3 regions of the Kitasatospora sp. NPDC058115 genome follow, and region 2 is predicted to be linked to each of the others. Evidence: riboswitches for the same ligand, from Rfam matches in the RefSeq annotation. Region 2 holds a riboswitch; each other region holds the start of a gene.

What was found. A riboswitch is a leader RNA that binds a small molecule or an ion and turns the genes downstream of it on or off. The one in region 2 is predicted to bind cyclic di-AMP.
Region 1: another riboswitch for cyclic di-AMP. It lies ahead of ACFVVL_RS10820 (NlpC/P60 family protein); the one in region 2 lies ahead of ACFVVL_RS25870 (transglycosylase family protein).
Region 3: another riboswitch for cyclic di-AMP. It lies ahead of ACFVVL_RS24470 (M23 family metallopeptidase); the one in region 2 lies ahead of ACFVVL_RS25870 (transglycosylase family protein).

Annotation. Positions count from the first base shown of each region.
Region 1 covers NZ_JBHVTL010000008.1:64,679-72,329, forward strand. Annotated here, with positions in the region: gene ACFVVL_RS10790 (aminotransferase class V-fold PLP-dependent enzyme) at 1-210, shown strand, start outside; gene ACFVVL_RS10795 (Lrp/AsnC ligand binding domain-containing protein) at 251-532, opposite strand; gene ACFVVL_RS10800 (rhomboid family intramembrane serine protease) at 529-1,377, opposite strand; gene ACFVVL_RS10805 (hypothetical protein) at 1,579-1,842, shown strand; gene ACFVVL_RS10810 (NYN domain-containing protein) at 2,212-3,513, shown strand; gene ACFVVL_RS10815 (NlpC/P60 family protein) at 3,724-4,767, shown strand; cyclic di-AMP (ydaO/yuaA leader) riboswitch at 5,129-5,281, shown strand; gene ACFVVL_RS10820 (NlpC/P60 family protein) at 5,292-6,467, shown strand; gene ACFVVL_RS10825 (NlpC/P60 family protein) at 6,719-7,651, shown strand, end outside.
Region 2 covers NZ_JBHVTL010000025.1:142,712-150,362, reverse strand. Annotated here, with positions in the region: gene ACFVVL_RS25890 (helix-turn-helix transcriptional regulator) at 1-738, opposite strand, end outside; gene ACFVVL_RS25885 (ATP-binding protein) at 1,153-1,680, shown strand; gene ACFVVL_RS25880 (DUF397 domain-containing protein) at 2,107-2,361, opposite strand; gene ACFVVL_RS25875 (hypothetical protein) at 2,876-3,799, shown strand; cyclic di-AMP (ydaO/yuaA leader) riboswitch at 4,566-4,764, shown strand; gene ACFVVL_RS25870 (transglycosylase family protein) at 4,751-6,007, shown strand; gene ACFVVL_RS25865 (hypothetical protein) at 6,156-6,356, shown strand; gene ACFVVL_RS25860 (LacI family DNA-binding transcriptional regulator) at 6,414-7,433, opposite strand; gene ACFVVL_RS25855 (glycoside hydrolase family 13 protein) at 7,459-7,651, opposite strand, start outside.
Region 3 covers NZ_JBHVTL010000023.1:133,034-140,684, forward strand. Annotated here, with positions in the region: gene ACFVVL_RS24445 (SpoIIE family protein phosphatase) at 1-590, opposite strand, end outside; tRNA gene ACFVVL_RS24450 (tRNA-Ile) at 778-851, shown strand; gene ACFVVL_RS24455 (TetR/AcrR family transcriptional regulator) at 915-1,484, opposite strand; gene ACFVVL_RS24460 (alpha/beta fold hydrolase) at 1,555-2,382, opposite strand; gene ACFVVL_RS24465 (YiaA/YiaB family inner membrane protein) at 2,510-2,800, opposite strand; cyclic di-AMP (ydaO/yuaA leader) riboswitch at 3,046-3,204, shown strand; gene ACFVVL_RS24470 (M23 family metallopeptidase) at 3,217-4,074, shown strand; gene ACFVVL_RS24475 (hypothetical protein) at 4,133-5,080, opposite strand; gene ACFVVL_RS24480 (GNAT family N-acetyltransferase) at 5,124-5,708, shown strand; gene ACFVVL_RS24485 (sensor domain-containing protein) at 5,833-6,567, shown strand; gene ACFVVL_RS24490 (class I SAM-dependent methyltransferase) at 6,648-7,382, shown strand; gene ACFVVL_RS24495 (GNAT family N-acetyltransferase) at 7,420-7,651, shown strand, end outside.

The DNA of each region.
Region 1 (7,651 bases), on a different contig from region 2:
GCCGCGCCCTCGGAGTGCGGCGCCCCGGAGCCCTCGCTGCCCGGCGAGCGCAGCCTGAACGCGATCCGGGTGAGCTTCGGCGCCGGCACCCCGGACGAGCACGTGGACCGCTTCCTGAAGGCCGTCCGCGAGCTGGTCACGGACGGCGCGGCCTGGACCTACCGCAACGAGGGCGGCCGCTGCGTCGCGGACACCCGCCGGGAGGGCTGAGCGGCCCCGGCCCGCACTCGTCCCGGGCCACTTGTCCGGGTCACTCGTCCAGGCCGATCGCGAACGCGGCCTCCAGGTCGTGCTGGGAGTAGGTGCGGAAGGCGATCTGGGTCTCGGTGTGGGCCACGCCCGGGACCTTGTTGAGCCGGCCGGGGATCACCTCGGCGAGGTCGTCGTGCCGGCCCACCCGCACCATCGCGACCAGGTCGTAGCCGCCGGTCACCGAGTAGACCTCGCTGACGCCCTCGATGGCGGCGATCGCCTCGGCGATCTCCGGGATGCGGTCGACGCTGGTCTTGATCAGGACGATGGCGGTGATCACGGTGGCGTACTCCTTTGTGAGGTGCCGCCAGCGTATCGGGCGCCGCCGGTGCCGTCGCGGGGGCGGGTGGCGCGGGGACGGCGCCCGCCGAGGGTGCAGGCGTAGAGGAAACCGGACGCGAAGCCGATCACGTGCACCAGGTACGCGACACCGGGCCCGGCGGAGTGCACCGACCACCACTGGAGGGCGAACCAGAGCCCCAGCACCAGCCAGGCCGGGAAGCGCAGCGGCAGGAAGAGCAGCAGCGGGACGAGCGTGGTGACCCGGGCCCGCGGGTGGAGGCGCAGATAGGCGCCGAGGGCGGCGGAGATCGCCCCGGAGGCGCCGATCAGCACCCTGGTCGCGTCCGCCGAGTGCGCCTCGGCCAGGGCGAAGCCGTAGGTGGTGAGCGCCCCGGACGCCAGGTAGAAGAGGAGGAACCGGGCGCGCCCCAGCCGCCGCTCCACGGTCGGGCCGAAGACGTGCAGGAAGAGCAGGTTGCCGAGCAGGTGCAGCCAGCCGGCGTGCAGGAAGAGCGCGCTGAGCACCGACAGCGCCGGGTGCTTGCCCGGGGTGGGCGCGGCCGGGCAGCCCGGCACCGGGTCGGGGGCCTCGGCGAGCTGGCCGGCGGTCAGCGGGTGTCCGGTCAGCAGCTCGGCGGGGACGGCCCCCCAGCGCTGCTCGTAGCGCTGCTCCGCGCAGACCCGGCTCTGGCCGCGGCCGTAGAGCGGGTTGAGCCCGGCGGCCGGTCCGAGCAGGAACACCGCGGTGTTGAGCGCGATCAGGGCGTAGCAGACGGCCGGGGCACCGGCGGCCGGCCGGCCGCGGCGGGTGCCGGCACGGGCGGGCAGGACCGGGAGCGCCATGGGCCCCAGCATCCCTCCGGGAGGGGACGGGCACCGCGCGGTTGCGGCAGGTGGGCTACTGGTGGCGGCCGGTCGGCCGGTGGCCGTGAAGGTTGCCCCAGGCAATAGGCTTGGGGCGGGCATTCCCGCCTCCCGCCGCCGACGCCGGGGCTCCGGGGGGAGCGCCTGAGCCCATTCAGGGACCACCCGAGAGGACCCCCGATGACCGTCCCCGCTCTGACCGCCGAGACGCGCTGGCGCTGCACGCTCTGCGGCAACCTGACCCGCTTCGACGTGACCCGGACCGCCCGGGTCACCGAGTTCCTCCACTTCGACCTGGCCGGCGAGTCCAAGGTCGAGGAGACCCAGGTGCACAGCGAGACCGTCGAGTCGGTGCGCTGTCGCTGGTGCAACGCGGTGGACCAGGTCGAGCTGGTCGCCCGCCCGGGCGCGGCCGACGGCGCCGAGGCCGTCGAGCAGGCCTGACCGCCTGATCCGTGCGGCGGGCGGTGCGGGGCGTGGCCGCCCGCCGCACGGGACAATACAGAGAGAACGCACGGAGTGTGACGGGGGCGGCGGCCGGGGGCCGTACCCCGCTGGACCAGGATCGGAGCCGAGGACGTGGTGGACGCAGCGAAGGAGCCCGCCGGGCCGCAGGGGCGGCAGCCCGCTGTGGACGCGCAGGCGCCGGACGCGGCAGGGGCCGCCCCCTCCGGCACCGACGCCCCGGCCGAGCCGGCCGCCGGCGAGGAGTCCGGCACCGGTGAGGACCCGACGGCAGCCGTCGACGGGCGGGCGCCGCGGACGGCGGGCGCCGAGGCCGCCGGGGACGGCGCGGCGGGCAGCGCCGAGACGCTGGACCGGCCGCTGCCCGAGGGCGTGCGCCGGCGCGTGGTGGGTCTCGCCTCCGACGCGCTCGGCGGGCTGCCGCTCGGGGAACTGCCCCAGTCGCTGCGCCAGTACGCCAAGTTCACCCCCGCGCGCCGGGCCAAGTACGCGGCGACCGCGCTGGCGGCGGCGCTGGAGGCGGAGCCGGCCTTCCGGTCGCGGATAGCGGAGCGGCTGCGGCTGGGCCAGCCGGACCTCGTCAAGGCGCTGGAGTCGGGCACCGTGCCGGGCGCCGCCGACCCGATGGACGTGGCGGCGGCCGCCTATCTGGTGCGCTCCTCGGGGTGGAGCCGGCTGGTGGCCGCGGTCGGCGAGGAGGCCGATCGGGCGGGTGCCGAGGGCGCGGCGGCCGAGGCGGCCCGGCTGGTGGAGAAGCTGCAGGCCGAGCTGGCCGAGCTGCGCTCCGCGGCGCGGGCCGACCTGGAGCGCCAGCGGGCCGAGTCGGAGGACGTCCGGCGGGAGGCCGACTCGCTGCGCCGCCGGCTGCGTTCGCTGGAGAGCGACACCCGCCGGGCGCAGGCGGAGACCCGCAAGGTGACCGGCGAGCTGGAGGCGCTCAGGGCGCAGGCGGCGGCCGAGCGGAGCGCGGCGGAGACCGAGGCGCGCCGGCTGCGGCACCGGATCACGGAGCTGGAGAACACCGCCGAGCAGGGCCGCCGGTCGGCCCGCGAGGGGCGCAGCGTCGAGGACATGCGGCTGCGGCTGCTGCTGGACACCGTGCTGCAGTCGGCGCAGGGGCTGCAGCGGGAGCTGGCGCTGCCGGTGTCCCAGATCCGCCCGGCGGACCTGGTGGAGGCGGTGGTGCCGGGTGCGGCCTCGCCGCACGACGTGGCGCGCCGCGGCCTGGCCGAGGACGATCCGGCGCTGCTGGACCAGCTGCTGGCGATCCCGCAGGTCCATCTGGTGGTGGACGGCTACAACGTGACCAAGACGGGCTATCCGACGCTGCCGCTGGAGCAGCAGCGGATCCGGTTGCTGGGCGGGCTGGCGATGCTGGCGCAGCGCACCCAGGCGGAGGTCACCTGTGTGTTCGACGGCCAGGACCTGGACGTGCCGGTGATCATGGCGCCGCCGCGCGGGGTGCGGGTGCGGTTCAGCCGGACCGGGGAGACGGCGGACGAGCTGATCCGCCGGCTGGTCCGGGCCGAGCCGCAGGGGCGTCCGGTGGTGGTGGTCTCCACCGACCGGGAGGTCGCGGAGGGCGTGCGGAAGGCCGGCGCGCGCCCCGTCGCGTCGGTGCTGCTGCTCAACCGGCTGGCCCGGCCGTAGCCCGTTCCCGGGGCGGCCCGGCCGGTATGACGGCTGGTCAGCGCCGGGATTGCGGTGTTGTGCGTGTTTTGTGAAGTCAGATGGACGGTTCGGGTTCACGCGAACGGGGGAGTGGCGCGAAGCGTGGATCTTCACTAGGGTCTGGCGTCAAACCTATTTTCCGGATTCTCACCCGTTCGGGTGAGGCCATTGGAAGAAGGAGCCGGTCCCTTGGCCTCCCACCGCCGTCCCAAGCAGCCGAGCCGCGCGCGGGTCTCCGTGCTCACCGCTGCCGCTGCGACCGCGGTCGCCCTCTCCGCCCAGGTCGCCGCCCACGCCGCGCCCAGTCCGTCGCCCAAGAAGGACGACGTCAAGGCGCAGATCGACCAGTTGCAGGAAGAGGCCGAGCAGGCCACCGAGAAGTACAACGGGGCCAAGGAGCGCGCGGACCAGCTGCGCAAGCAGGCGGACCAGCTGCAGGACCAGGTGGCCCGCGGCCAGGAGCAGATGACCCAGCTTCAGGCCGGGCTGGCCGAGGTGGCGGGCGAGCAGTACCGCACCGGCGGCATCGACCCGTCCGTGCAGCTGATGCTCACCTCCGACCCGTCCGGCTACCTGGACAAGGCCTCCAGCGTCCAGCAGGCCAGCTCCAGCCAGGCCGAGGCGCTCAAGGGCCTCCAGGACCAGCAGCGCCGGCTCGACCAGCAGAAGGCCGAGGCGGCCGCCGTGCTGGCCTCGCTGGACAGCACCACCAAGGACCTGAACCAGACCAAGGCCGAGGTCAACAAGAAGCTCCGGGAGGCCCAGGAGCTGCTGAACTCGCTCAGCGCCGCCGACCGCGCGGCCCTGAAGGCGGCGCAGCAGCAGGCCGACCGCGCCTCCCGCGGCTCGGAGCGCACCGACCTGGGCAGCCTGCCGCAGGCGAGCGGCAAGGCGGGCTCCGCGGTCGCCCTCGCGATGAGCAAGCAGGGCTCGCCCTACGGCTGGGGCGACGTCGGCCCGAACACCTTCGACTGCTCCGGCCTGATGGTCTGGGCGTACGGCAAGGCCGGCGTCTCGCTGCCGCGCACCTCGCAGGCGCAGGGCAACTACGGCACCCGGGTGCCCTCCCTGGCCGAGGCCCAGCCGGGCGACCTGGTCATCTACCGCGACGACCGCAGCCACGTCGGCATGTACATCGGCAACGGCATGGTGGTGCACGCGCCGCGCACCGGTGACGTGGTGAAGGTGATGAAGGCCGACGCCATGAAGATCAACACGATCCGCCGGGTCTGACGGCGGGCCGTCTGACGGGTCGCCACGACACGCCCGGAGGCCCGTTCCGGCTCCTGTGATCAGCGCCACCCCCGGCCGGGGGTGGCGCTGACGTTTCGGCCGCGCATTCGAACGTCTGACGGAGAATGATCAGCCCGATGTGGGGATGTGATCACGTTCGGTCATTTTCACAAGGGAACTTGGGTATTCTTCCGACTTTTTTCTGACAAGGATTTGAACGGATCACGGATCTGTTACTAGGGTCGTGCCTCGAACCACGCACAGTCGATCACCCAGCCTGGGTGGCGGCGGGGTTCGCCGCCGAGTTCGTGAAGCAGCGGGAGGGCGCCTTCGGGTCGTCCCTCCGAGTGAAGGCCCAGCAGTCGGGGGTCCGCTGTGGAACGGAGCCGGGGAACCACGTTCCTCCGGGGTGAATCGGCGCCAGGCCGGCCGCGCGAGCGGCGGGTGAGGCGTCGTAGGGCACGCTTCCGCCCGAACCCGTCAGCTCACCCGGTAGGCGGATGAGGAAGAAGGAGTCCGCCTTCGTGGCGTCCCATCGTCGTCCCAAGCCCGCCGGCCGCACCCGTGTCTCGATCCTGACCGGTGTCGCCGCCGCTGCCGTCGCCCTCTCCGCGCAGTCCGGCGCCCACGCCGACCCGACGCCGACCAAGGACCAGGTCAAGGAGCAGGTCGACCAGCTCAACGAGCAGGCCGAGGTCGCCACCGAGAAGTACAACGGCGCCCAGGCCAAGCAGCAGGAGCTGCAGAAGCAGGTCGCCGAGCTGCAGGACAAGGTGGCCCGTCAGCAGGCCTCGGTCACCGAGGCGCAGGGCGGCCTCGCCGAGATCGCCGGCGAGCAGTACCGCACGGGCGGCATCTCGCAGACCGTCCAGCTGATGCTCTCCGCCAGCCCGGACAACTTCCTCAGCCAGGCCGACGCCCTGAACCAGGCCGGTTCCACGCAGTCCGGCGCGCTGAAGGAGCTCCAGGAGCAGCAGCGCAGGCTCGACCAGGACCGCACCGAGACCCAGGCCAAGCTCGCCGAGCTGGAGGTCACCACCCAGCAGCTGAAGTCCTCCAAGGAGGACGTCCAGGGCAAGCTGCAGAAGGCCCAGGACCTGCTCAACACGCTCACCGAGCAGGAGCGCCAGGCGCTGCGCGCGGCCGAGGAGAAGGCCGCCGCCGAGGCCAAGGCCAAGGCGGACGCCGCCAAGGCCGAGGCCGCCAAGGCCGCCAAGGAGAAGGCCGACGCCGAGCGCGCCTCCCGCGACGCCAACCGCACCAGCCCGAGCGCGCCGTCCACGGCCGCTCCGGCGGCCCCGGCCGCCACCGCCAAGCCGGCCGCCCCGGCGGCGCCCGCCGCCAACGGCTCGCGCGCCGCCGCCGCGATCGCCGCCGCGGAGAGCAAGCTCGGCTCCCCGTACGTGTACGGCGCCACCGGCCCGAACTCCTTCGACTGCTCGGGCCTCACCGGCTGGGCGTACGCCCAGGCGGGCGTGTCGCTGCCGCGCACCTCGCAGGCGCAGGCCACCGCCGGCACCCAGATCGGCTCGGACATCTCCAAGGCCCAGCCCGGCGACCTGGTGATCTTCTACGGCGACCGCCACCACGTGGGCATCTACGTCGGCGGCGGCCAGGTCATCCACGCCCCGAAGCCGGGCGCGTCGGTCCGCTACGAGGCCGCGTCCAACATGCCGGTCAACACCATCGTGCGCCTCTGACCCACGGTCGGCAGGCTCCGCCGGGCCCGGTTCCCCCGCACGGGGGGACCGGGCCCGCGGCATTCCCCGGCCCGCCGGGACGCTCGGTCCGCGAACCGATCTGATGTCCGACGGGTGTCCGAATATTCGGGTTCGGAGGGGTTTGGAATCGGTTGCCCCGACTCGCTAACGTCTGCCACCGGACGCCCGCTTCGACAGCCGCCCGCTCCGGTGCGGCGGCGGGCCGGGCCCAGGATCGGAGCCGACGTCGCATGGCCGTGCACCGCCGTTCCCCGCTGTCAGGTGCGCACGTGCTCGCCCGGGCGCTGGTGCTCACCGCGGCGGCCGCCACCGCGTTGGGCGTGTCGGCCGGCGGCAGCGCCCGGGCCGTGCCCGGCTCGCCGGACGCCCCGGCCGACCGCAAGGACGTCAAGGCACAGGTGGAGCAGCTCTACGACGAGGCCGAGCAGGCCTCCGAGCGCTTCAACGCCGCCCAGGAGGCCCAGCAGCGGCTCCAGCACGAGACCGGCGATCTGCAGCAGCAGATCGCCGTCTCCCAGGACGAGCTCAACCGGCTGCGCGGCGAACTCGCCACCGTGGCCGGCGCCGAGTACCGCGGCGGCGGGATGACCCGGACCGTCCAGCTGATGCTCTCCACCGACCCGGAGGCCTACCTCTCCCGCGCCCGGGCCCTCGACCAGAGCGCCGAGCGGCAGAACGAGACCCTGCACGAGCTGCGGGGCCGTCAGCGGGTGCTCGACCAGCGCCGGGCCGAGACCACCGCCAAGCTCGCCGAGCTGGAGCAGACCCGCAAGGCGCTGGCCGAGAGCAAGCAGCAGATCCAGCAGCGGCTCGCCAAGGCGCAGCGGCTGCTCAACGGCCTCGGCGCCGTCGAGCGCGCCCGGCTCGCCGCCCAGGACGCCCGTGAGGCGGAGCAGCGGGCCACCCGGGGCACCGACCGGCTGGACTTCGGCACCGCCCCGCCCGCCTCGGAACGCGGCGCCGCCGCGCTGGCCGCCGCGGTGCGGATGATCGGCGCGCCCTACGTCTACGGATCCACCGGGCCCAAGGCGTTCGACTGCTCCGGTCTGATGTACTGGAGCTGGCGGCAGGCCGGAGTGACCCTGCCGCGCACCTCGCAGGCCCAGGCGTACGCCGGGCGGCGGGTCAGCCTCACCGAAGCGCGGCCGGGAGACCTGGTGATC
Region 2 (7,651 bases):
GGTCAGCTGCTCCAGGTAGACCACGTCGGCGAGATCCTGCTCGGGGAAGCGCAGGATGGTGAACGCACCGGACTCACCGGCGTGGGCGCCGAAGCGGAACGGCATGACCTGGATGACGACGTTGGCCTGCTCGGCGGCGTCGATCAGGTACTGGACCTGGCCGCGCATGACCTGGGGCCCGCCGACCGGCCGGCGCAGCGCGGCCTCGTCGATGACCGCCCAGAGCCGCGGGCTGTTGCCCTCGGTGAGCAGCTTCTGACGGCGCATGCGCAGGCTGACCCGGCGCTCGACCTCCTCCTCGCTGATCACCGGCCGACTCTGGCCGAAAACCGCCCGTGCGTACTCCTCGGACTGGAGCAGGCCGGGGACGAATTGGACCTCGTAGGTACGGATGAGGGCAGCGGCCTCCTCAAGGCCGACATAGGTCTGGAACCATCCCGGCAGGACGTCGTTGAAGCTGTGCCACCAGCCCGACTTGTTCGCCTCGCGGACCAGGCCGAGCAGTGCCTCGCGTTCGAGGCCGTCGTCCACGCCGTAGAGGCTGAGCAGGTCGGCGACGTCACGTTCCTTGAAGCTGACCCGGCCGAGTTCCATGCGGCTGATCTTGGACTCGGAGGCGCGAATCGCGTAGCCCGCGTCCTCGCGGGTGATGCCGCGCGTCTCGCGGAGCCGGCGCAGCTGGGAGCCGAGGAGGATCCGGCGGACCATCGAGCCGCCGCCCGGCTGAACTGTGGTCATGCGGTCCTAACCTCCACCTAGGGCAAACAGCGCACAGTCTGCCATCAGTTGAGCGCTCACGGTGCCGATACTGACGGATGTTCCTATCAGTTCTGCACTCCGCACACCAGGATGCACGTGCATCCGGCGCTTGCATATGCCATTTGAACGACTGCACGTGAATCGACTCTTGCATCTGCAGTGAGCGCAGAGCACGATGGTGCACGTGCACCTGCACATCCCTGGCAATCCCGCGGGCTCCGCGTCGACCCCACGCGCGATTCCGTGCACCGGCCCGGCAGCGCCCCCGCGCCTCCGGGCCCTCGTGCGCGCGCGCCTGGTCGAGGGGCGGCCGCGCGGCCGAGCGAGTCGGAGGTGACCGGCATGACCCCGGCGGGTCCAGCCGTGTCCGCCCCCTTATGGGAGGAGCTCTTCATGAGCACCGGAACGGCCTTGGCAGTCGACCCCCTTGTGGTCACCTGTACGCTCGCTCCCCGCTATGAGGCTGTCAGAACCGCGCGCGACTTCGCCAGGACCGCCCTGCAGCGGTGGGGGCTGGGCGAGCTCTTCGACGACGTCGCGCTGGTGGCATCGGAGCTGGTGACCAACGCGCTGCGGCACGCGATCGGCGCGTGTCCCGGTGCGGCGGACGACTACGACTTTCCCACGCAACCGACGGTGGAGAGCCGGCTGCCGATCCGAATAAGCCTCGTGCACCGTGCGCCCCAGGTGGTCTGCGCGGTGAGCGACCCCAGCAGCACCGGCCCGGTGGCCCGGGAGGCGGACTTCGTGGCGGAGTCCGGCCGGGGACTGCACCTGGTCGACTCGTTCAGCCGCTCCTGGGGCTGGCACCCGCTCGGCAGCGGCAAGGTCGTCTGGGCCCTGTTCGAGGCGGAGGAGGCCCTGCGGCCGGCCCCCGTCCAGGTCACGGAGTTCGGCGGACGGCACCGGCGCTCGGCCTGAGCGACCGACTGGTGAACCGGGGAACCGGGGAACCGGGGAACCGGGGAACCGAAGGATTCAGGGAACCACCACAGCACGGCGAACGGCACCCCGGCAGCGGCGACCGGCGACCCTCGGGCAGCGGGCACCGGCAGCCCCCGGCGGTGGCGCCCCCCTCCTCCGATCCGCGTGCGGCGGCTCGGCACGGCGGCGGCGCACGGGAGCCGTGGCGTTCCCGGCCCGCCCGGCGGCACGGATCGCGGGCGGAGGTGCGGATTCCCGGGCGCAGGCACGGACGGACCCCGTCCGGAAGGGCTTTCCGGAGCAGGACCTCCGGGACTCCCGCGCCTCCAGGACTCCCGGGCCTCCGGGACTCCGGACAAAGACAAAGGCCGTCGTGGTGTCAGCACCCACGACGGCCCCCCGATTGGTGAAGCCGGCGGCCGGTCAGACCGCCAGGTGGTCGAACTCCCCGTCCTTCGCCCCCAGGAGCAGTGCGGCGATCTCGGCGCGGGTGTAGATGAGCGCCGGACCGTCCGGGAAGCGCGAGTTGCGCATCGCCACTTCGCCCCCCGGGAGGGCGGCGAACTCGACGCAGTTGCCCTGCGAGTTGCTGTGCAGGCTCTTCTGCCAGACCACGCCCTCCAGGTCGGTGGCGGCCATCCCGTTGTACGTGTCGTACGTGTCGTGCGTGTCGTGCATAGAAATCTCCCGAAGAGCTCCGGAGTGGGTCGTTCAGCTCGGCGCCCCGGCCCCGGCCGAACGGACGGGCCGGCCCCGTACCGGCCCGGCACAACGCCTCACTTGACGTGATGATAGCTCCAGTGCACGTGCATCAGCACGGGACGTTGCAGGTGCACGGCCTTTTCGACACCGAACCGGAACTCTTCACGCGGCACCCGCCTGACGGTACGTAAACGGACATAGCCGACTGAATCGGCAAGGGGCCGATAACCGCCCGTAGGCGGCCACCCGCCGATTGTTGATCTTCGAACGCCGGGAGTCGTCCTTCCGTGACCCTCCGTCAGGCCGCGCGGGCGCTGTGAGACATCTCACGCGCGGGAGCGGCAACGCGGTTCCCGTTCCGGCGCATCTGAAGGGGTACCGGGAGAACTGCCGCCCCGGGGCCGGTTATGTCCGGTTTTCACGGCGGCCCTCCCGTCCGGTTCGGCAGCCGACTGCGGAGCGGGTGGAGCGATGTCCTACGATCTCCGCCATGAGCACCGCAGCCATCCCGGGCGCGCCACTGCCCGTCCGCACTCCAGGCTCCCGTGCGCGGGGGCGCCACCGCCGTCCCGAGCGCCCCGAGATCCCGTCCGGTTCCCCGGCCCTGCTGCTCGCCGTCCCCGCGGCCGCCGGGCCGGACTCCCGGTCCGTCGTCGAGGAGCTGCTGTCCATCGTCCGCAGCGAGCAGAACGGCGTCCGGACGGTCGCCGGCTACCTCCCCTCCGGTGACACCGACGTCGAGGCGGACGGCGAGCGCACCGTCGCCGAGCTGCTGGCCGAGGCCGCCGAGGCCGGACTGCCCGCGCCGGTCGTGGTGCCGCTGGTGCCCGGCCCGCACGACTTCCTCCCCGCGCTGCACGGGCTCGCCGCCGAGTTCGGCGCCCCCGTCACCGACGCGCTGGGCCCGCACCCGCTGCTCGCCGAGGCCGTGCACGTCCGCCTCTCCGAGGCCGGGCTGGCCCGCGCCGACCGGGCCCGGCTGTTCGCCATCGCGACCGCCGCCGACGGCGTGGTGCTCACCACCGTCGGCGGGCAGGCCGCGGCCGACGCCGCCGGGATCACCGGCATGCTGCTGGCCGCCCGGCTCGCCGTGCCGGTCGTCGCCGCCGCACTGGACGTGCCCGGCTCGGTCGCCGACGCCGTCGCCCACCTCAAGGAGATGGGTGCCCAGAACCCGGCGCTGGCCCCGCTGGTGATCGGCCCGGAGGCGGACGCCGAGCTGCTCGCCACCGCCGCCGAGGAGTCCGGCTGCCCCTCGGCCGCACCGGTGGGCGCGTACCAGGCGGTCGGCCAGCTGGTCGCCTCCACCTACCTGGCCGCGCTGCCGGCCGTCGACGCCGAGGCCCTGGCCGGGGAGGCCGGCGCCGCGGAGGAGGGCGGCCCGCGCGCCGCCGGGCGCCACGCCGCCCAGTAGCCCCGCTCGCCCGGAGGGCCCGGAACGGACGCACCGTTCCGGGCCCTCCGGCGTTCCCGGGAGACGGCCCTGCGGCGGCGTCCTGCAGCAGGACGGTCCCGGGGGCCCGCCTGCGGTCCGGCGGCGGCCTGCTGCCGCCCAACTCACGCCGGGGGGCCTCAGGATGACGGCAGCTCCGCTGACGGCCCGGATGCTGACGGCGTCGCAGGCGGCGGCGAAGCCCCCGGTCGGGCGTGCCGGCGCCGGCACCGGCCACCTTCCCGTCGTCGCCCCGGGGGGCTTCTCGTGGATCCCGGAGAGGAAGGCTCGGGGCGTCGACGTGGCCGGGGGCGAGGGCGCCACGGCTCTCGACGGTGCCGCCGATCGCCGCCGGGGGGGGGTGGCGGCGGCGCGCCGGCGCCGGAGGGCCGGGCGAGTCGGGCCAGTTGGGGATGGTTCGGGCGTGATGTCCGTTCTGCGGAGCTTTGCCCGACGGTGCACTCCGCACGGCCGGGTGGCCGGGCGGGAGCGCCCGGCTCCTCGTCGGCGCCCGCCGGTGCACGGCCCTCCCCCGGGACGGCTGCGGCACGGCGGACCGGCGCGGGCACCCTGAGGCACAGGCAGGTGCGTTGACCGCGAACGGCGTTGCGGGAAATCGGTCATTTCTGATCATGAAGGACAGCCGGCGGGCATGCGTTTCGCAAACCGTGACGAGCGTCACACATGTTTGCGGTTTGAACGCGCCTCTGCTTAACGTGCTCCCCGTTCGTGGCCACACGGACCCAGCACGTCCGCGACGCCGAGTCCTGCCGTCGGGCGTGCTGGCAGCGCAATGCACCACGGCAGGAGCGGGGGAACCACAGGTAGTTCGCCCAGGACCGGTCCACGGACCGGCCCCGGGCTAGGGGTGAAGCCGCGTCCACAGCGCGGCCGGGCAACTCCAGCCCGAATCCGACAGCTCACCTCGCAGGCGTGGGAGAGGACCGCGTCTTCATGCTGCCCACCAACGGCACCCGACTGTCCGGCCGTACCCGTCGCGCGATCGCCGCCCTCGGCGTCGCGGGCATCGGCCTCACCATCCCCTGCCTGACCGCCGGCACCGCCTCGGCCGCCTCCATCGCCACCTGGGACAAGGTCGCCCAGTGCGAGAGCGGCGGCAACTGGAGCATCAACACCGGCAACGGCTTCTACGGCGGCCTCCAGTTCACCAACTCCACCTGGGCCGCGTTCGGCGGCACCGCGTTCGCCGCGCGTGCCGACCTCGCCACCAAGGACCAGCAGATCGCGACCGCCGAGAAGGTCCTGGCCGTACAGGGCCCCGGCGCCTGGCCGGTCTGCTCGGTCCAGGCCGGTCTCACCAAGGGCGGCACCCCGGCCTCGGTGGACACCTCCGTCGCCGCGGGGCCGGCCACCAAGGCCCCGGCCCGGACCCCGGCCACCGAGCCGGCCGCCAAGCCCGCCGAGAAGCCCGCCGCGCAGCAGCAGGCCGCCGAGCCCGCCGCCGCCCCGCAGGCGGCCCAGGGCGACCGGCAGTGGCGTCAGCAGACCGGTCAGCAGGCCTCCCGGGACTACACCGTGGTCGCCGGCGACTGGCTGTCCACCATCGCCGACCGCAACCAGGTCCAGGGCGGCTGGCAGCGGCTCTACGAGCTCAACCGCGCCACCCTGACCGACGGCCCGCACGCCATCTACCCGGGCCAGCACCTGACCCTCGGCGAGCGCGCCACCGGGCAGGGCTTCGACTGGTTCAACCGCGGCCAGGGCGGCACGCAGGCCCCGGCCCAGGGCCCGGCCCAGACCCCGGCCACCAAGCCGGCGAGCAAGCCCGCCGCGCAGGCCGAGGCCCCCGCCCCGGCCCCGACCGCCACCGGCAGCATGGCCGCGGCCGTCGCCTTCGCCCAGTCGAAGGTCGGTCAGGCCTACGTCTACGGCGGCACCGGCAACGGCGGCTGGGACTGCTCCGGGCTGACCCAGGCCGCGCTGCGCGCCGCGGGCGTCTCCGTCCCGCGCGTCGCCGCCGACCAGGCCGCCGCCTCCACCCACGTCGCGCTGGACGCCCTCAAGCCGGGCGACCTGCTGTTCTGGTCCAACAACGGCAAGGACTCCGGCGTCTACCACGTCGCGCTCTTCATCGGCGACGGCAAGTACGTCGAGGCCGCCAACCCGAGCTCGGGCGTGCGCGTCCAGACGCTCGCCAACTGGGCCCCGGACTTCGCCGGCCGGGTCTGATCCCCGCACGCCGCCGCCCCCGGGGAGAGTCCGGTCGCTCCTCCCCGGGGGCGGCGGCGTGCCCCGGCGGGTCCGGACGCCGGACGGCCATGGTCAAACCGGGGTCGCGACGGGCATGCTGCTGCCCTGCACCCGAGAAGGAGTCACCATGGCCCAGGTCACCGTCTCGCTCGACGCCAACCTCGCGATCGACGTGATGATGCTCTCCGGCACCAAGAGCCCGCAGGACGCCGTCGAACTGATCCTCCGCGACTACCTGGAGCGGGGCCGGCGCACCGAGACCCGCACCGGTGACGCCGCCGACGGCCACCGGGTCACCCAGGACCGCCCGACCGTCCAGGAGGGCTGAGCCGGAACGCCGCGGGGCCCGGGAGCAGCGTGCTCCCGGGCCCCGCGGCGTACGGACTCAGCGCGCCCGGGCGCCGGTCGAGCCGCGCATCACCAGCTCCGGCTGGAACATGAACTCCCCGCGCTGCGCGGCGTTCCCGCCGACCTCCTCCAGCAGCGCGTCCACCGCCGCGGTGGCCATCGCCTCCACCGGCTGGCGGACGGTGGTCAGCGGCGGCTCGGTGAAGGCGATCAGCGGCGAGTCGTCGAAGCCGACCACCGAGACGTCCTGCGGCACCGCCAGGCCCCGCTGCCGGACCGCGCGGATCGCGCCGAGCGCCATCATGTCGCTGCCGCAGATGATCGCCGTGCAGCCCTTGTCGAGCAGCGCCCCGGCCGCCGCGTGCCCGCCCTCCACGCTGAACAGCGTGTGGTGGACCAGCCCCTCGGCCTCCTCGGCGCCGAGGCCCAGCACCTCCCGCATGGCCGCGGTGAAGCCCTCGATCTTGCGCAGCACCGGCACGTAGCGCTGCTGGCCGACGGCCAGGCCGATCCGCTCGTGGCCGAGTTCGGCCAGGTGCTGGACGGCCATCCACATCGCGGCCCGGTCGTCCGGCGAGATGAACGGCGCGTCGATGCGCTCGCTGTAGCCGTTGATCAGCACGAACGGTACCCCGCGCCCGGCCAGCCGGGCGTAGCGGTCGTGGTCGGCGGTGGAGTCGGCGTGCAGGCCGGAGACGAAGACGATGCCCGCCACGCCCCGGTCCACCAGCATCTCGACGAGCTCGTCCTCGGTGGAGCCGCCCGGCGTCTGGGTGCAGAGCACCGGTGTGAAGCCGTGCCGGCTCAGCACCTGCTCGATCACCTGGGCCAGGGCCGGGAAGATCGGGTTGCTCAGCTCCGGGGTGATCAGGCCGATCAGCCCGGCGCTGCGCCGGCGCAGCCGGGTCGGCCGCTCGTAGCCGAGCACGTCCAGGGCCGCCAGCACGGTCTGCCGGGTGGTGGCCGAGACGTTGGCCTTGCCGTTGAGCACGCGGGAGACGGTGGCTTCGCTGACCCCCGCCTGCGCCGCGATGTCTGAGAGTCGCGCCGTAGTCACGGTCCCAGAGCCTATTGCAACCACGTCAGACCGCCCACCAGTCGGTGCTGTCGGCGGCGAGCACCGCCTCGCCGTCCACCACGTCCGGGCCCGCGCCGGCGGAGGTGAGCAGCAGTCGGCCGGGGGCCGGTATCCGGACCGGGGCACCGGTGGTGTTGACGGTGCAGACGAAGGAGCCGCGGCGGAACGCCAGGGCGCCCTCGGGCGCGGGGAGCCAC
Region 3 (7,651 bases), on a different contig from region 2:
TCGCCGCAGCTCGCGGGACCGGGGCGGACCCCGTTCGGCGCGGCCCCGCCGGTGCGCGGCGCTCCGGGCGCTCCGGGCGCCCCGGCGTGGTCCAGCAGGTACGCCAGCCGGTGCGCGCAGGCGTCGGCGAGGGTCTCCAGCACGTCCAGGTCGCGGCGCGGGACGATCCCCCGGTGGGCGAGGGCGAGGGCGAGCACGCCGATCGGCCGCTCGTCGACGACCATCGGCAGCGTGACGATGGCGACCATCCCGGTGCCCATCCCGGCGTTCCGGTTGGGGTAGTCGACGCTGGTGCGTTCGGGGCTCAGCAGATAGGGGCGGCGCAGCTTCAGGGCCATCGCGGCGGGCAGCTCACTGGCCGGGTCGACCACGCTGTAGCGCTCGTGGGCCCAGTCGGGCAGGCCGTGGGAGGCGGACAGCCGGAGCATCCCGGCGGGGTCCAGCAGGTAGAGCGCCGAGCCCTCGCCGGTGATCCAGCCCGGGCCCTCGGCCAGCACGGTGCCGAGCAGTTCGGCGGCGCTGGTGCAGCCGAGCAATAAGCGGACGCAGCGCATGGCACTGCGCGCGGTGGGGCTGCTGCGCGGGTCCACGGGACGGCCGGCCTCTCCGGTTCCTTATGGGGCAGTTAATTCTTAATACCTTATTTCTTAAGTGGGTGAGGCGTGGGGCGAACGGCAGGTCCCGGGGCACCGGGTTTCCCCGGTGTGCGAGCACCCCCGCCGGGTCCGGTACCCTTCTCCGTACGACGTCCCGCCGTGCAGGCGGGGCCGAGGGTACGGGGCTATAGCTCAGACGGTTAGAGCGCTTCCCTGATAAGGAAGAGGCCACAGGTTCAAGTCCTGTTAGCCCCACACCACGCCGAAGGGCCCGGAGCGATCCCGCTCCGGGCCCTTCGGCGTGCTCGGCCCCGCCGCTCAGGGGCGGGGCCAGCCGCGCAGACCGGCGGTCAGCACGGTGATCATCCGCTGCTGGGTCTCCCCGAGGTCCTCGGCGAGCTGGAAGGCGCCGCCGGTGGACAGGGCGGCGAAGCCGTGGGCCAGCGAGCGGAAGGTGCGGGCGGCGTGGATCGCCTCGGAGCCCTCCAGCCCGTACTCGCGCAGCACCGCGACGATCACCCCGACCAGCCGGCCGGCCGCCGCGGTGAGGTCCGGGTCCGGCTGCGGGGCCTGCGGCAGGGCGCCGTAGCGGTGCGGGTGCTCGGTGGCGTAGGCGTGGTACGCCCGCAGGACGGCGGCGACCGCAGCGTCCCCGCTGCGGCCGAGTGCCGCCTCGGCGAGCCGGTCGGCCAGCTCCCCGGTCACCCGGACGGCCACCAGCCGGCGCAGTTCGGCCAGGCCGCCGCTGACGTGCTTGTACAGCGAGGGGGTGGCGACCCCGGCGCGGGCGGCCACGGCGGCCAGGGTGAGGGCCTCGGGGCCCTGCTCGTCGATGAGGGCGAGGGCGTGGCCGACGACCTGCTCGGGGGTCAGTCCGACTCGGGGCACTGCGGTTCTCCTGGGAACGGGGGGCGGGGGCGGGGGACGGGCTCGGGACGCTTCGGGACGGCGGCGGCGCTCAGGCCAGGTCGGCGAGGAAGGACAGCAGGGCGTCGGCGGTGGCCCGCGGGTGGTCGGCCATCGGGTAGTGGCCCGCGCCCTCGATCATCACCTTGCGGGCGTTCAGCGCGGCGGCCTGCCGGTCGGCGACCAGCTCCGGCTTCGCGAAGTCGGGGTCCTTCGAGCCCATCACCACCAGCGCCGGGCAGCGTACGGCGGCCGTCCAGCCGACGGGCGCGGAGTCGCCGCGCACGTAGCCGCGGGTGGCGGTCCTGCGGCCCGGGGTGCGCATCGCGGCGACCAGCCCGGCCACGTACTCCTCGTGGTCGGCCGGCTTGGGGCCGGGGAAGGCCATCGTGCGGTGGTAGAGGCCCCAGAACCCGGGCGAGCGCACCAGCATCGCGCCCATCGCACCGACCACCAGGCGCTGCAGCGCGTTCGGCGGCACGTTCTCGACGAAGGCGTCCAGCAGGACGATGCCGGCGACCCGGCCGGGGGCGTCCCCGGCGGCCTTCACGACGCTGGCGCCGGTGTAGGAGTTGCCGGCCAGCACGGCCCGCTCGATGCCCAGGTGGTCCAGCAGGGCGAGGACGTCACCGGCGATCGCGGCGGGGGAGTAGTCGTCCCAGAGGATCGAGGACTCGCCGAAGCCGCGCAGGTCCATGGTGATCACCCGGCGGCCGGCGGCGGCCAGCAGCGGGCGCAGGTGCCGGTAGGCGGCCCGGCTGTCGAGCATCCCGGGGAGCAGCACGACCGGGACGCCCTCGCCGTGCGCGGTGTCGTCGAAGGCGATCCGGCCGCCGGGCAGGTCGAGGTGGCGGGTGACGGGGGCGAGGGTGCCGTTCATGGGGAGCCTCCTGGGGCGGGACCGTCGGCGGAGTGCCGATAGCCATAAAGCTAAGGCTAATAGCCTTAGCCGTCAAGCTATCGACTCTCGCCCGCCCGTCCGGCTCCGGCCCGCCGTCGGCGTCCGGTCAGACGCCCTCCACCCGGAACGGGTCGTGCTCGGCCAGCAGCTTGTCCAGCCGCGCCTGGTCGACCCGGGTCACCAGCTCGGAGGTCTCCTGCTTGTCCCGGACCACCTTGGCGAGGGTGAAGGTGGAGGTGATCGTGTAGAGCAGGCCGAGGGCGAGGAACGCCCGGGTCCACGGCTCCACCGGGAGGAAGGCGATCCCGATGCCGAGGGCGGCGGCGGAGAGGGCGAAGGACAGCACGGCCTGGATGTGGTACGCGGCCGTGGTGCGGGACTGCATCGGTGCGCTCATGGCGTCAGGATGGCCGCGCCCGGCCCGGTCGCACATGAGTAGGCGTACTCAAGTGAGGGGTCGTTCGTTGACGTCCCGACACGTTCGGTAGTGTCAGTTGTCATCAAACGTCCCAAATCGCCCATCGGGTCGCGTGGTACCCGGTCCGTATCCCGCCGCCGGCAACGGACGGCTTGGAATCGGGGGGCTCTCGGATTAACGTTTGATAACGCAGCGCGGTCCGCAACGCCGTACCCAGACGGCACCGTGCGCCGTCGCCTAATCCCGCCGGCCGGCCTCCGGGCAGGCCAGGGAGCCGGGGAACCACGTTCCTTGGGGTGAATCGGCCAGGCCCAGGCCCGGCCGTAGGAGACCTTCCTGCTCCGAACCCGTCAGCTAACCCGGTAGGCGCGAAGGAAGGAAAGGAGCGCGCCTCCGTGGCGTCGACGCACACCCCGGCACACCCGTCCGGCACCCAGCTGCTCGACCACCCCGGCCCGTTCACCGGGCACGGCCCCTTCGGCGGCCCCGCCGACGAGACCGCCCCGCCGGCCGACGGGACCAGCCGGCACCGGATGCCCCGTCAGGGCCGCGGCACCGCTCCGCTGCTCGGCGTCACCGCCGTCGCCGCCACCCTGGGCGCCACCGGCTTCGCCTCCGCCACCCCGGCCGCCGCGCCCGCCGTCGAGGCGCCCGACGAGCTGCCGGCCACCCTCTCCGCCGACCCCGGCCTCGCCCTCGCCGCCCGCATCCAGCAGCAGGCCGACAGCCAGCGCACCGCGGCCGAGGAGAACGCCCGCGTCCAGGCCGCCCAGGAGGCCGAGGCCAAGCGCGCCGCCCAGGTCGCCCAGCAGGAGCAGGCCAAGCGCGCCGCCGAGGAGGCCGAGAAGGCCAAGCTCGCCGCCATCAAGCTGCCGGTGCGCGACTACCGGCTCTCCGCCCACTACGGCCAGAGCGCCCGCTACTGGGCCCACCTGCACACCGGCCTGGACTTCGCCGCCGACCAGGGCGAGCCGGTCTACGCGGTCGGCCAGGGCACCATCACCTCGGCCGGCTGGGCCGGCGCCTACGGCTACCGGATCGTCGAGACCCTGCCCGACGGCACCGAGATCTGGTACTGCCACCTCTCCTCGATCATCAAGGGCTCCGGCAAGGTCGTCCCCGGCCAGCAGATCGGCAAGGTCGGCGCGACCGGCAACGTCACCGGCGCCCACCTGCACGTCGAGGTCCGCCCCGGCGGCGGCGCGCCCGTCGACCCGGAGGCCTGGTTCGAGCAGCGCGGCGTCACTCCCTGACGCCTCCCCGCCCGCGCCCAGGGGCCCCGGCCGTCCGGCCGGGGCCCCTCGCGCGCTCCTACGCCCCGGCCGCGAGCCCGGCCCCGGTCCCGTGGTCGGCCCCGTCCGGGGCCTCGTCGCCGGCCTCGTCCCCGGTCGGCTCCAGCCCGGCCAGGTACGCGTCGATCTCCGCCTGACCCGGCTCCGGCGCCAGCTCCGGGAACTCCTCGACCAGCAGCCGCGGCAGCCCCGGCACCGTCCACGCGCCGGCCAGCTCCAGCGCCACCCCGACCGCGGCCTCCTCGAACGCCCCGAAGTCCCCGGCCAGCTCCTCCGGCATCGGCCGGCCCAGCGCCGTCAGCTCCGCCAGGTTCCGGTAGCTGCGCTCCATCAGCCCCTGCTCCAGCAGCCGCCGGGCGCCGTCGGTGGCCATGCCGACCGCCAGCGTCCGCGCCCCGCCGTCCCAGCCCCCGTCGTCCACGGGGTCCAGCACGCCGTCCGCCTCCAGCGCCGTGAACGCCGCCGTCCGCTCCTGCGCCGGGAGCTCCCGGAACCCCTCCAGCCAGGCCCGCACCGCCGCCCCGTCGCCGGTGTCCACCCCGGCCGCGCGCAGCAGCAGCGCGTACAGCCGGGGCCAGGTCACCAGGTCCGCCCGGCGCAGCAGCCCGGCCGCCACCTCGCCCTGCCACTCGGCCTCCGCGTGCAGCCGTTCCTGGCGCTTGGCGTTCAGCCGCTTCGCCGCCCGCTGGTGGTCGACCAGCAGCCGCACCGCCGCGCCGTACGCCAGCGGATCCTGCCCCGGCTCCGGCTGGACGTACAGGTACAGGCGCTCGTACAGCAGGTGCTCCACCGCGGCGGAGGTCAGTTCCGGCCAGCCGTCGTGCATCCTGCCGCCGCCCAGCTCCAGCAGCGCCAGCACCGCCCGCAGCGGGGCCTCGGCGACCGGCTCGCGGCCCTCCGCCTCCGCCCAGGCGAGCAGTTCGGCGGCCTTGGTGCGCGGGGCGAGCCGCAGGTCTTCGTCTTCCATAACCACGAACCGTAACCGCTGGTCGGGGGTAGGGTCGGGAGCCATGGTCCCCGTCCGACTCACCGGCCGCCAGCTGGCCGTCCGCGAGTTCCACCACACCCCCGAGGACGTGGCGGCGCTGCACGCGGTGTTCGGCGACCCGGAGGCCACCCGCTACCTGCCGTTCGCGCCGCGCGACCACGAGACCTGCGCCGACCAGGTCGCCCAGTACCTGGAGGAGGCGGAGCGGGAGCCCCGGGAGGTCTACCGGCTGGCCGTCGTCCGCCTCGCGGACGCCGACGACCCGGCCCGCGCCGTCCCGATCGGCAATGCCGCGCTCGGTCTGCGCCCGCACGGGGCCGCCCACCTCGGCTACGCGCTGCGCCGCGACGTCTGGGGGCTCGGCTACGCGGGCGAGGTCGTCGGGCTGCTGCGGGACCTCGCCTTCGGCCCGCTCGGCCTGCACCGGCTGGAGGCCCGGGCCGATGTCGACAACGCCGCCTCGGTCCGGGTGCTGACCAGGGCGGGCTTCCGGCTGGAGGGCCGGGTCCGGCACGACTACCGGCGCCACGACGGCTGGCGCGACGCCTACCAGTACGCGCTGCTCGCCGACGACGAACCGGCCGGGGGCGCCGTTCAGGGGGGATAACCCCACCCCCGGTTCGCCGGGGAGCCGGATGTCCGGCCCGGGCGCGTTTTGACAGGCTGAGGGGGTCAGCAGGACAGACCCCACGAGCCCGACCCGCGACCGACCCGAGGGACCGAGACCGGCCATGAGCACCCACAGCATGCAGCGCGACGAGTACGACCACCCCGCGTACGACGGCGGCGAGCGCCACGCCGTGGCCCGCCGCATCGAGGAGCCGCCGTACGCCTGGCGGGCCCCGTTCACCTCCTACTTCTACCGCGAGGTCGGCTTCACGCTGACCGGCCTGCCGCCGGCGGTCGCCGGCTTCGCCGTCGCGGTCGCGCTGTTCTCCTTCGGCGTCGGCACCGTGGTCACCGTGCTCGGCCTGCCGGTGCTGGCCGCGCTGACCGCCGCCGCCCGCGGCTTCGGCGGCCTGGAGCGCGCCCGGGTGCGCGGCCTGCTCGCCCTGGACGTGCCCGCCCCGGCGCCGGTCCGCGCCGTGCGCCCGGGCGCCTGGGGCGGGATCACCGCCCGGATCGCGGACGCGGCTGGCTGGAAGGCCGTGCTGTACCAGGTGGTGATGTTCCCCTGGGCGATCCTCAGCATGGCGGTGTCGCTGGTCTTCCTCTGCGTCGGCTGGGCGCTCGCGCTCTACCCCGTCTACCACTGGGTGTTCCCGCGCTACGTGGACTGGCCCGGCTACCGGGTCTTCGACTTCACCGGCAGCGACGGCGTCCGGCACGAGTACTACATCGAGTCGCCGCTGCAGATCGCCGGGGTCTGCCTGCTCGGGATGCTGTTCGTGTTCCTGACCCCGCAGCTGGTGCGCGGCCTGACCAACGTCAACCGGCTCGCCGCCCGCGGCCTGCTCGGCCGCTGACCCCCGGCCCCGCCGACCGGCGGGCCCCGCCCGGACGCCTCCGGGTGCGGCCCGCCGGGGCCCGTGGTCGGATGGCCGCGATGGCCGACCGAACCACCCGCGCCCGGGCCGCGGCCCCGCCCGCGCCCCTGGTCACCTCCCGTCCGCTGGACGAGTACTGCGGCCTGTTCGGCCTGACCCGGGCCGGGATCGCCGCCCTGCCGGGCCCGCTGCTCGACTGTCCCGGCGGGGCCGCCGGGCTCGCCGCCGAGGCCCGCCCGCTCGGCTGCCTGGTCATCGCGGCCGACCCGGTGTACGCCCGCCCGGCCGGTGAGATCGCCGCCCGGGCCCTGGCCGCCCGGGCCGCCATCGCCGCCGCGATGGAGGCCCGCCCCGACCTCTACCCGGCCCGTCGGCACCGCCGGCCCGAGCACTACCTGCGCGGCTGGGACCGGGCCCGCCGGCTCTTCGCCGCCGACCGCGCCGCCCACCCCGGGCAGTACGTCGCCGCCGCGCTGCCCCGGCTCCCCTTCGCGGACGGCACCTTCGCCCTCACCCTGAGCGGCTACCTGCTCTTCGCCTACCCCGAGCTGTTCGGGCCGCAGCGGCAGCTGGCGGCGCTGGCCGAACTGGTCCGGGTCACCGCGCCCGGCGGCGAGGTCCGGGTCCATCCGCTGCACGACGGCGAGGGCCGCCGCACCGCCCGCCTGGACGCCGTCCGCCGCGCGCTCGGCGAGCGCCGGATCGCCAGCGAGGTCCGCGTACTGCCGCCCGCCGACCGGGGCGGCCGTGCTCAGCGGGTGCTCGTCCTGCGCCGGGCCGGGCCCCGCACGTAATGGTCACAGATGCGGTTCACCCCTATACTCGTCGACCATGACCGAGATGTTGATCAAGTCGGCCGCGGCCTCGGACGCCGACCGGCTCACCGCGCTGATCCAGGACTGCTCCGCCTACCGCGGCGACTACGCGCCGATGATCGCCGGCTACCGGGTGACGCCCGAGTACCTGGCCGGGCACGAGGTCCACCTCGCGGTGCGCGCCGACGACGACCACCTGCTCGGCTTCTACGCGCTGATCACCGACCCCGCCGAGCTCGACCTGATGT